Linked DNA regions of Lichenibacterium dinghuense. The protein of the gene in region 1 interacts with the protein of each later gene in a pairwise test. Links are inferred from orthologs where the notes say so. Each region holds a gene or a part of one and is shown on either strand. Other genes may lie near its edges.

The links.
Region 2: the proteins of mobA (region 1) and L7N97_RS00195 interact in binary tests that used the Escherichia coli proteins (3 or more experiments, as listed by UniProt). The link is inferred for Lichenibacterium dinghuense from one-to-one orthologs.

What each region holds. Positions count from the first base shown.
Region 1 is NZ_JAJLMN010000001.1:161,373-167,401, reverse strand. What follows is about bases 1,612-4,611. They hold mobA (molybdenum cofactor guanylyltransferase MobA), read right to left. Parts: upstream 3,436-4,611; coding sequence 2,788-3,435; downstream 1,612-2,787. Other genes in these bases: L7N97_RS00790 (AsmA family protein), read right to left, coding at 3,432-4,611; L7N97_RS00800 (CBS domain-containing protein), read right to left, coding at 2,391-2,816; L7N97_RS00805 (DUF533 domain-containing protein), read left to right, coding at 1,791-2,360; L7N97_RS00810 (SLC13 family permease), read left to right, coding at 1,612-1,794. In the rest of the region: more of L7N97_RS00810, read left to right, coding at 25-1,611; more of L7N97_RS00790, read right to left, coding at 4,612-5,195; L7N97_RS00785 (L,D-transpeptidase family protein), read left to right, coding at 5,512-6,029. UniProt on the Escherichia coli protein: Transfers a GMP moiety from GTP to Mo-molybdopterin (Mo-MPT) cofactor (Moco or molybdenum cofactor) to form Mo-molybdopterin guanine dinucleotide (Mo-MGD) cofactor.
Region 2 is NZ_JAJLMN010000001.1:38,973-43,485, forward strand. Bases 1,515-4,513 are described here. They hold L7N97_RS00195 (molybdopterin molybdotransferase MoeA), read right to left. Parts: upstream 3,640-4,513; coding sequence 2,389-3,639; downstream 1,515-2,388. Other genes in these bases: L7N97_RS00185 (MarR family winged helix-turn-helix transcriptional regulator), read left to right, coding at 1,515-1,554; L7N97_RS00190 (SDR family NAD(P)-dependent oxidoreductase), read right to left, coding at 1,569-2,345; moaC (cyclic pyranopterin monophosphate synthase MoaC), read right to left, coding at 3,639-4,118; trpC (indole-3-glycerol phosphate synthase TrpC), read right to left, coding at 4,115-4,513. Outside these bases: L7N97_RS00180 (chloride channel protein), read right to left, coding at 1-1,050; more of L7N97_RS00185, read left to right, coding at 1,126-1,514. UniProt on the Escherichia coli protein: Catalyzes the insertion of molybdate into adenylated molybdopterin with the concomitant release of AMP.

The DNA.
Region 1 (6,029 bases):
CCCGCTCGCGCCGAGGTGGGCGCCGTGAGCCACGATCAGATCGCCGTCCTGGCCGTCTGCGCGGCGGCCGCGCTGCTTTTCGCCTGGGGGCGCTGGCGCTTCGACCTCGTCGGCCTCCTGGCCCTCGTGGCGGCCGTGCTGCTCGGGGCCGTGCCGGCCGACGCGGCCTTCTCGGGCTTCGCCGATCCGGCCGTGGCGGCGATCGCGGCCGTGCTGGTGATCAGCGCCGCGGTCCGCGACTCCGGGCTCCTCGACGCGCCGCGGCCGCTCTTCGCGCTGCTGCCGCGCTGGACGGGGCTGGAGGTCGGCGTCATCGGCGGCGTCACGGCCGCCCTGTCCGCGGTGATGAACAACGTCGACGCCTACACGGCCATGCTGCCCGCGGCGCGCGCCACGGTGCGCCGGAGCCGGCGCTCGCCGGCGCCCATCGTGGCGGCGCTCGGGGCCGCGTCCCTGCTCGGCGGGCTCGTGACCGCGATCGGCACGCCGCCCAACCTGCTCGTGTCGAGCCTCCGGCGAGAGATCGTCGGCGCGCCCTTCGGCGTGTTCGCCTTCGCGCCCGTGGGGGCCGCGGTCGCGGGCGCGGGCGTGCTGTTCCTCGCCGTCGCGTGGCGCCTGCTGCCGCGCGAGCAGCGCCGCGAGCGCGTGGAGGAGACGGCGCTCGCGGGCGACAGCTACACCAGCGAGGTTGCGGTCCCGGCGGGCTCGCCGCTCGTCGGGCAGACGGTGGCGTCCTTCCGCGCCCGTGCCGAGCGCAACGTCGCGGTCGCGGCCATCATCCGCGAGGACTACCGCCGCATCGCGGCGCGACGCGACACCGAGATCGAAGCCGGCGACGTGCTGGTGCTCAACTGCGAGCCCGACGCCCTGCAGGCCCTGATGGAGCGGGCGGGGTCGCTCATCGTCGGCGGCGGCACGGCGGGGCTCGAAGCGGACCGCATCGGCGTCGTGGAGGCCGTGGTCACGCCCACCTCGGAGCTGGTCGGCCTGTCGCCCGGCGAAGCGCGCCTCGACGAGCGCCACCGCGTCGGCCTGCTCGCCATCGGGCGGCGCGGCGCCGCCATCGCGGCGCGGCTGCGACGCACCAAGCTGCGCGCCGGCGACGTGCTGGTGCTCCAGGGCGAGCTCGACGCCATGGTGCCGACGCTGTCGGCGCTGGGGTGCCTCACGCTGGCCGAGCGCCGCCTGCGCCTCGGCCGGCGCCGCCGCATCGCCGTCCCCGCGGCGCTGCTCGCGGGCGCCCTGGCCCTGGCCGCCGCCGGCGCCCTGCCGCTCGCCGTGGCGCTGTTCTGCGCCGTCGCGGCCCTGGTCGGGCTCCGCGCCTTCACCATGACCGAGGTCTACAACAGCGTGGCCTGGCCGCTCGTCGTGCTGTTCGGCACGCTGCTGCCTGTCAGCGCGGCGCTCCGGCACTCTGGCGCGGCCGACCTGCTCGCCGGCCATCTCGCGGCGCTGGCCCACGGCGTGCCGGGCGGCTGGACCGTGGCGCTGACCCTGCTCGCCGCGCTCGTCGTCTCGCCCCTCGTCAACGGCGCCGCGACCGTGCTGCTGCTCGGGCCCGTCGCGGCCGGGCTGGCGGCGCGGCTCGGCTTCGCCGCGGACCCCTACCTGATGGCCGTCGCGGTCGGCGCCTCCTGCGACTTCCTGAGCCCCGTAGGATCGCGCAACAACATCCTGGCGCTCGGCGGCGAGCGCAACGCGGCCCGGCCCCCGTGGCGCCTGGGCCTCGCCCTGATGCTGGTGGTCGCGGCCGTCGGCACGGCGGCGATCCTGTTCGTGTGGCCGGTCCGATGAGCGCGCTGAACGATGTTCTGGCCGCCGTGGCGCGCCGCCTCGGCCTCGGCGCCGACCGCTCTTCCGGCGACGTCGAGCCCGCCGCCGAGCCCGGACTCGGCGACGCGCCGCTCGACGTGCTGGCGTCGAAGCTGGCCTACAGCCATCTGCGCAACCGCCAGCAGCTGCTCGGCCCTCCGCCGACCACGCTGGGCCACCTCGACCAGAACCAGGCGGAGCTGCTGATCCGCGCCGCGGTCGCGGCCGCCATGGCGGACGGGCACCTCGACGACAACGAGGAGCGCATGCTGCGCTCCGCCCTGTCGACGCTGGAGTCGCAGGCCGGCGAGCCGGGCTTCATCACGGCGGCCATCAAGCGGCCGCTGCCGCTCGAGGTGCTGCTGCGCGACGTGCGCGACCCGCATCTGGCGTCGCTGGTCTACGCCGCGTCGCTGCTGGCCATCGACAAGCACGGCGACATCAACCGCGCCTACATGCACTACCTCGCGACGCGGCTGCGCCTGCCCCCCGCGGTGTTGGAGCGCCTGCACAGCCAGTACGGCTACGCGCCCGCGTCGGTGCCCTGAGGGGCGTCGACGCCGCGGCGCCGCGAGGTTCTACCCCGCGGCGCCCGACATCTCGGCCACGGCGCGCTGCACCACGCCGCTGTCGAGCAGCATGCGGCGCGACAGGTCGGACAGCGTCACGAGGCCGATGGTGCGGCCGTTGAGGTCGAGCACGGGCAGGCGGCGCAGGTTGCGGGCGCCCATCAGGTTCAGCGCCGTCGTCACCGCGTCCTCCTGGCGGCAGGAGAAGATCGTGGTGGTCATCACCTCGCCCACCGTCACGGTCTTGTTGCTCAGCCCCTTGGCGACCACGCGGAACAGGATGTCGCGGTCCGTGATGATGCCCTGGAGGTCGTCCGCCGTCCCGACCGGCAGGGCGCCCACGCCGAGGTCGCCCATCGCCACGGCCGCCTCGGCCACGGTGGTCGAGGCTTCCACGAACTCCACGTCACGCGTCATCACGTCGGCGACTTGCACGGCCCGGCTCTCCCTCGCTTCGCCCCGTCCTAGCATGGATCGCCTCGGCGGCGGCCAGTTCCTCCGGGGTGTTGAGGTTGATGAAGGGGTCGAAGGGGTCGGTCGGCCAGTCCACGGCGGCGGGGGCGAGGCGGTCCAGGAACACGCCGACGCGCCGCAGCCCCTCGTCCTGGAGCGCCGCCCGCAGGGCGTGGCGCGCCGCGACGGGCCACAGCGCCGCGACCGGATGACGGCGCCCGCCGGAGGACGCCGCGACGGCGCCCGGGCCGGCGGCCATCAGGCGTGCGACGAAGTCTTCCGGCAGGAAGGGCGTGTCGACCGCGACCGTCACGGCCCGCGCGGCGCCGGGGTCCGCGGCGGCGGCCCAGTCGAGCCCGGCCAGCAGGCCGCCCAGCGGCCCGAGGCGGTGATCCCCGCCGTCGGCGATCACGGGCAGGCCGAGGTATAGTCCTGGGAGGTGTCCGTCGTGGCGGCTGACGGCGAGGAGGCCGCACTGCGGCGCCAGCCGCTCGATCGTCCGGGCGACGAGGGGGCGCTCGGCGAGGGGCGCCAGGGCCTTGTCGGTGCCCATGCGGCGGGATTCGCCGCCGGCCAGCACGATGCCGGGCGGACGCCTCACCGCTCCGCCGCGACGCCGCCGAGGGGCAGTGCCACTGCGGGGAAGCCGCCCTGGCCGCCGGTCAGCACCAGCGGCCCCGCCCAGAAGCCGCGGAGGTCGAGCGGCATGGTCGGGCTGTCGCGCAGCGGCGCGCCCGCGGCATCGGCCTCGGCCGCGACGGCGTGAAGGTCGACGCGGCCGTCCGGCAGCCCGGTCGCGGCGTCGAAGGTCAGGGCCAAGCCGGGGGCCGTCAGCTTCCCCTTCGGGATCCGCACGGTCCCGTCGCGGATCGACACATCCCACTGCGCCCTGTCGAACACGGTGGCGGGCCAGCGGCGGCTCACGTCGAGCGGCGAGCGACGGTCGCCGCGATGGAGGGCGCTGGCGAGCGACAGATTGGCCACGCGCGCGCCCTCGACCCCGACCTGCCCGTCGCCGGCGAGGTCGGCGACGACGTCGCGCAGGGTCGCGCCCTGACCGTCCAGCGCGGCGCGGGCCGTGATGGTGCCGTTGAGGCGCGCGCGGCCGCTCAGCCCGTCGGACAGCAGCCCGAGGTCGACGCGCTTGGCCGACACGTCCGCGTGTGCGCCGATGCCGTCCGCCCCGACGGTCAGCACCGCGCGCGCCTTCACCAGGCCGCCGTAGGCGCGCGCCTCGTCGAGCGTCACCTCGAGCCGCTCGCCGCGCACCAGGGCCGCGAAGGCGGCGTCCTCCAGGGTGACGCGGCCGAGGCGCGCCGTCGCGGCGGAGATCCTCAGGTCGACGTCGGTCGCGAAGGGCGACGCGGTGAGGGCCTTCCGGTACAGGTCGCGGATGTCGGGCGCGTCGGGGTCGCCGAGGGACCTGACGTCGAGCGAGTCGGTCGCGAGCGTGCCGGCGACGAGGCCGCGCCCGGCCTCCTGGCGCCACGCGAGGCTGCCTTCGAGGCGCGTCTGGTCCAGCCGGATCTGGGCGTCGGACAGCGACAGGTCGTGGAGCTTGGCGACGAGCAGGCCGCCGATCTGGACGCGCCGCGAGGCGAGCGACGCCGGCGCGTCGTCCCAGGCGTGGAGGAAGCGGGGCAGGGACGGCGTCGCGAACGAGGCCCGGCCCGCGAACTGGACCTGCGGGACGATCGACAGCACGCCTTTGGCCGAGAAGTCGAAGAGCGGCGACTCGACCTGCAGCGAGGCGAGCGATCCCGCCGGTTCCGGCCCCGATCCCCTGTCGCGAAGCGTGCCGGTGAACTGGGCCGTGGTGCCGCGCAGCGTGGCCGTGCCGGACACCACGAGGCCTTCGCCCCGTCCGTCCCAGGCCGCGGAGGCGTCGATGCCGGTCACCAGCAGGTCCGCGAAGCCCGACGCGGAGCGCGTCTTCAGAAGGCCAGACCGCAGCCGCAGCATGACGGGCGCGCCGTGCGACGGCGCGTGGGCCGCGGCGCTGCCTTCCGCGAGCCGGTCGACATCCACCGTCAGGGTGGGCTCGACGAGGGTCGCCGAGCTCATCCGCCAGACGCCGCGCAGCAGCGACGGGATGTCGAGGTCGGCCTTCAGCAGGGGAGCGTCGAGCAGCACGGCGCCGTCCTCGGCCGAGGCCGACAGGCCGGTCGCCTGCAGCCGGGGGCGCGGGAGCAGCTTGAACGTGACGCCGCCCGCCGCGACGGCGTGCAGTCCGGCGTCCGGCCCCCATCCGTCGGCGAAGGCCTTCGCGGCCGCGGTGCGCGAAACGCGCCAGGGCGCCGCGGCGGCCGCCAGGGCAGCGGCCACCAGGATCACGGCCGTCAGCTTGGCGAGTCGCGTCATCCTTCTCCGCCGCAGCGATCCCCCGTCCGTCCCGACGCCGCGCATCGGCCGCGGCGCGTGCCGAACACAGCGGCGGTTAGTGGCCAATCGTGGCGCAAATGTCACGGCTTAACATCGTGTCAACCGTAGCCGTCCGAATGAGCTTCCTGAAAGCTCGGGACAAGCAAGGCGCCATAAAAAGAGCGGATTGGAACGGCGATTTGGGGGGCGAAAACGTCGATCGGCCGTCGGTTCAACCCCGACGGAGGGACTGATCGACGCGGGTGAATTGGGTGCGGCGCCCCTGCCTTCCGCGCGACCCCGAGGGCTTTGAACCATGCTGCTGAGCGATGACGACCGACGCTTCCGCGCGCCGAGGGCGTTGACCGGCCGTGTAGCGGCGCTGCTGCTGTCCACGGTCGCTGTCGCGTCCTTCGCCGTCCCGGCCGTGGCGCAGGAGGACGACGCCGGCAGCGGGCAGGCCGAATGGGCCCAGCGCTACGACTCGGACGCGCGCCAGCAGGTGAAGAAGGAGTCCACCCCGACCCTGTCGCCCGCCACCGTCGCGGCCACCGAGGCGGCCGTGACCCAGTACCAGGGCATCGTGGCGCAGGGCGGCTGGGGCACCGTGCCCAACGTCGTCAACATGCACGTCGGCTCCAAGGGCCAGGCCGTCGCGGCGCTGCGCCATCGCCTGCAGGTGACCGGCGACCTCGACCAAGCGGCCGGCATGTCGCCGGTGTTCGACGCCTACGTCGAGGCGGCGGTGAAGCGTTTCCAGGCCCGCCACGGCCTCGGCCAGACCGGCATCGTGTCCAAGGAGACCGTGACGGCGCTCAACATCCCGGCCGACCT
Region 2 (4,513 bases), 120 kb from region 1 along the record:
CACGCCGCCCGAGGTGCCGGACGACAGCGCGACGAGCCAGATCGCCGCCTTGACGGCGAGGATGAGCGCCACCGCGCCGACCAGCATGTGCCCGCCGAGGAGGTCGCCGATCACGTCGTAGCCGACGCCGAGCGCGCGCGGCTCGATGAGGCCGCCGATGCCGACCGCGATCCCGCCGATCGCCGGCCACCACATCCAGTGGATCGGCAGGCGCTCGAACAGGTCCTCGCAGGCGTAGAGCAGCTTCGTCAGCAGCGTGGCGACGAGGCCGGCCGCGAGGCCGATCAGCGCCGCGGCGCCGATGCCCCAGGCGCCCTGCGCGGGGTCGGCCGCGAAGGGAAAGAGCGGCCCAGCCCCGAACAGCAGCGGGCGCCAGCAGATCGCCGCCATGGCGGCCGCCACCACGGGAACGAAGGAGCGCGGCCGCCACTCGAACAGCAGGAGCTCGACCGCGAGCAGCACGGCCGCGACCGGCGTGCCGAAGATGCCCGTCATGCCGGCGGCGGCGCCCGCGACGAGCAGCGTCTTGCGCTCGGCGGCGCTGAGGTCGAAGAACTGCGCGAAGAGCGAGCCGATGGCGCCGCCCGTCATGATGATCGGCCCTTCCGCGCCGAACGGTCCGCCGGTGCCGATCGACACCGCCGAGGAGATCGGCTTCAGCACCGCCACCTTCGGCGACATGCGGCTGCCGCCGATCAGGATCGCCTCGATCGCCTCGGGGATGCCGTGGCCGCGGATCTTCTCCGAGCCGAAGCGCGCCATCAGGCCGACGACGAGCCCGCCGATCACCGGGGCCGCGACCGTCCAGGCGCCGCGGTGGATCGCGCCCATCGGGCGCACGACCGTGTCGAGCGCGCCGAACCACACCACGTTGGTGATGAGCACGATGAGCTTCACCAGCACCCAGGCCGCGAAGGCGCCGCCGGAGCCGATCAGCAGCGCCATGGCGGCGAGCATGAGCAGCCTCGGGTCCGCCTTGAAGTCCGCCAGCCGCCGCTCGTCCACCCGCGCCGGCGCGGCCTTCGCCTCCGCTCCGTCCGATCCCGCCATGTCCAGCCCTCGCCCCGTGATACCCCGCTATATGTGTCGTGATACGATATATTCTAGTCACGACGGGGAGCGGGCATGATGGCGAATGGAGAGCGGTCGATCGGTCCCGACCAGTACCGGGCGCTCGCGCGCTTCCGGCACGAGCTGAGGCGCTTCCTGTCCTTCAGCGAGGCCGCCGCCGCGGCGGCGGGCCTGCCGGTCCAGCAGCACCAGGCATTGCTGGCCATCGCGGGGCACGAGGGCGCGGGGCGCCCGAGCGTCGGCACGCTGGCCGAGCGCCTCGTCGTGGCGCCCCACACCGCGGCCGAGCTCGCCTCGCGCATGGCCGAGGCGGGGCTGATCGTGAAGGCGCATCCCGCGGCCGACCGCCGCCGCACGGAGCTGGCCCTGACCGCGAAGGCCGAGGCGCTGCTGGCCGGGTTGACCGAGGTGCACCTGCGCGAGCTGGAGCAGCTGGAACCGGCGCTGGCGCGGGCGCTCGGGCGGGCGGACCCGCCGAGGTAGCGGGAGCGCGGCGATCAGGCGCCGGGGAAGGGCGTGCCCGTCATGCGCCCGCAGGCGGCGAGCAGCCCGTCCTGCAGGGCGACGTCGCGGGCCGCGCCGCTGGCCGGCTTCGGCCTGCGGTGGAAGAAGTAGCCGCCGGTGCCGGTCGCGGCGGGGTCGTCGCTCACGGCGAGCCACACCTGCGTGCGGTGCGCGGCGTCGAGGTCGCCGGTCGCGCGGGGGCCGCCCATCTTGGTCGCGACCCAGCCGGGCTCCAGCGCGTTCGACAGCGTGCCGGGCCACAGCCGCGCCGCCGCGAAGGCGATCTGCGCGTCGTGGAGCTTGGTGTCCGAATAGGCCTGCGTCCCGTTCCAGCTTCGGCGCCGCCAATCGAGGTCGTCGAGGTCGGCCCGGCCGCGGCGATGCAGCTCGGACGACACGTAGACCAGCCGCTTCGGCGGGGTCATCAGGGCGGTGAGCAGGTACGGCGCCAGCGTGTTGACCTGAAAGACGTGGCTGAAGCCGTCGCCGGTCGCGAGCCGGTGCTTCTCGCGGTAGCCCACGGCGGCGTTGTGGATCACGGCGTCGAAGCGGCCGAGCGCGTTCGCCTCATCGGCCATGCGCCGCACCTGCGCGAGGCTCGCGAAATCGGCCACGAGCGCGCGCTCGGCGCCCGGCACGGCCGCCAGGGCGTCGGCCGCGCGGGCCGGGCTCCGCCCGTGCAGCACGACGGCGTGCCCGTCCTCGACGAGAAGCCGCGCCGCCGCGAGCCCGAGCCCGTCCGACGATCCCGTCACCAACACCCGCGCCATGCCGGCCCCTCCCGCTCGGGAGGGAGACGCGCGAGCCCCGTCCTCAGGCGCCGAGGGCGGCGAGCCTGATGATGCGGCACGGCGTCCCGGCCGGGGCCGGGGGCGCGTTGGGCGGGCGGACGATCAGGCAGTCCGCGTCGGACAGCGCCTTCAGCAACGACGAGTCCTGGCGGCTGCCGGCGGCCACGCGCGCCACGCCGTCCGGCGAGGGAAGGATGCGGCTGCGCACGTAGTCCTGCCGGCCGTCGTTGGCCCCCATCGGCTCGGCCAGCACGGCCGCCTCGGTCGGGTCGTCGCCGGCGTGGCGGTCGCCCGCGAGCGCGCGCACCAGCGGCGCGACGAAGAGCATGCCGCAGACGATGGCCGAGACCGGGTTGCCGGGCAGGCCCAGGACCTGGATGGGGCCGAGGTGCCCGTGCATCAGCGGCTTGCCGGGCCGCATGGCGATGCGCCAGAAGCCGAGTTCCATGCCCTCGGCCACCAGCGCCCGCTGCACGAGGTCGTGGTCGCCGACCGAGGCGCCGCCGAGCGTGACCAGGAGGTCGGCGCCGCCGTCGCGGGCCCGCGCCAAGGCGCCGGCCAGTGCCCCCATGTCGTCTGGAGCGATGCCGAGGTCGATCGCCTCGGCGCCGGCCGCCTCGGCCAGCGCCATCACGGCGAAGCTGTTCGAGGCCACGATCTGGCCGGGGCCGGGCGCGCCGCCGGGCTGCACCAGCTCGTCGCCGGTGGCCAGCACGGCGACGCGCGGCCGGCGGAACACGGGCAGCGCCGCGTGGTTCATCGCGGCCGCCAGCGCGACGTCGGCGGCGCCGAGCCTTTTCCCAGCCCGCAGCAGAACCTCGCCCTCGCGGAAGTCCTGGCCGGCGCGGCGGATGTGGCGGCCGAGCGGCTCGGCCCCGAGCACGCGGACTGTTCCGGTCTCGCCGCCCACCGTGCCGCCCTCGGTGTTCTCCTGGAGCACCACCGCGTCGGCGCCGGGCGGCACCGGCGCGCCGGTGAAGATGCGCGCCGCCTGCCCCGGCCCGACGTGCCCCGGGAAGGCGCGGCCGGCCGCGCTCTCGCCCAGCACCGCGAGCACCGCCGGCAGCGTTGCGAGGTCGGCCGCGCGCACCGCGTAGCCGTCCATCGCCGACACGTCGCAGGGCGGCTGCGTCCGCAGCGCGGCCAGGTCCTGCGCCAGCGTGCGGCCGGCTGCGCCGCGCAGCGGCACCGTCTCAACCGCCTCCGGCCGGCGGGCGGAGCCGAGGATCGCCGCGAGCGCGTCGGCGACGGGGGTGAGCGGGGCGGAGCCCATCAGCGGTCCGCCAGGAAGTCGCCCGACTTGCCGCCGCGCTTTTCGACGAGGCGGATGTCCGTGATGCGGATGCCGCGGTCGACCGCCTTGACCATGTCGTAGACGGTGAGACAGGCCACCGACACGGCGGTCAGCGCCTCCATCTCGACGCCGGTGCGCCCCGCCACCTTGACGGTGGCCCGCACCGCGACGCGCGGCGGCCCGTCCTCGGCGCGGAGGTCGACCTTGACGGAGGAAAACGCCAGCGGGTGGCACAGCGGGATGAGGTCGTGGGTGCGCTTGGCCGCCATGATGCCGGCGATGCGCGCGGTGCCGAGCACGTCGCCCTTCTTGGCGTCGCCGGAGCGGATCAGCGCCAGCGTTTCCGGCGCCATCAGCACCGTGCCTTCCGCGACGCCGACCCGCTCGGTCACGTCCTTGTCGCCGACGTCGACCATGCGGGCCTCGCCCGCGGCGTCGATGTGGGTGAGGCCGCTCACGCCGGGTCCGCCAGGAGCGCGCGGGTGGCCGCCGCGACGTCGTCCTGCCGCATCAGGCTCTCGCCGACCAGCACGGTGCGCATCCCGACGCGGGCGAGGCGCGCGCAGTCGGCCGCCGTGAAGATGCCGCTCTCGCCCACGGCGACGCGGTCGGCCGGGATGCGCGGCGCCAGCCGCTCGGAGACGGCGAGGTCGGTCGCGAAGGAGCGGAGGTCGCGGTTGTTGACGCCGATGAGGCGGCACGGCAGCTCCAGCGCGCGGTCGAGCTCCTCGGCGGTGTGGACCTCAACCAGCACGTCCATGCCGAGGTCGCCGGCCGCGGCGGCGATGTCGCGCGCCGCGGCGTCGTCGAGCGCCGCCATGATCACCAGGATGCAGTCGGCGCCCCAGGCGCG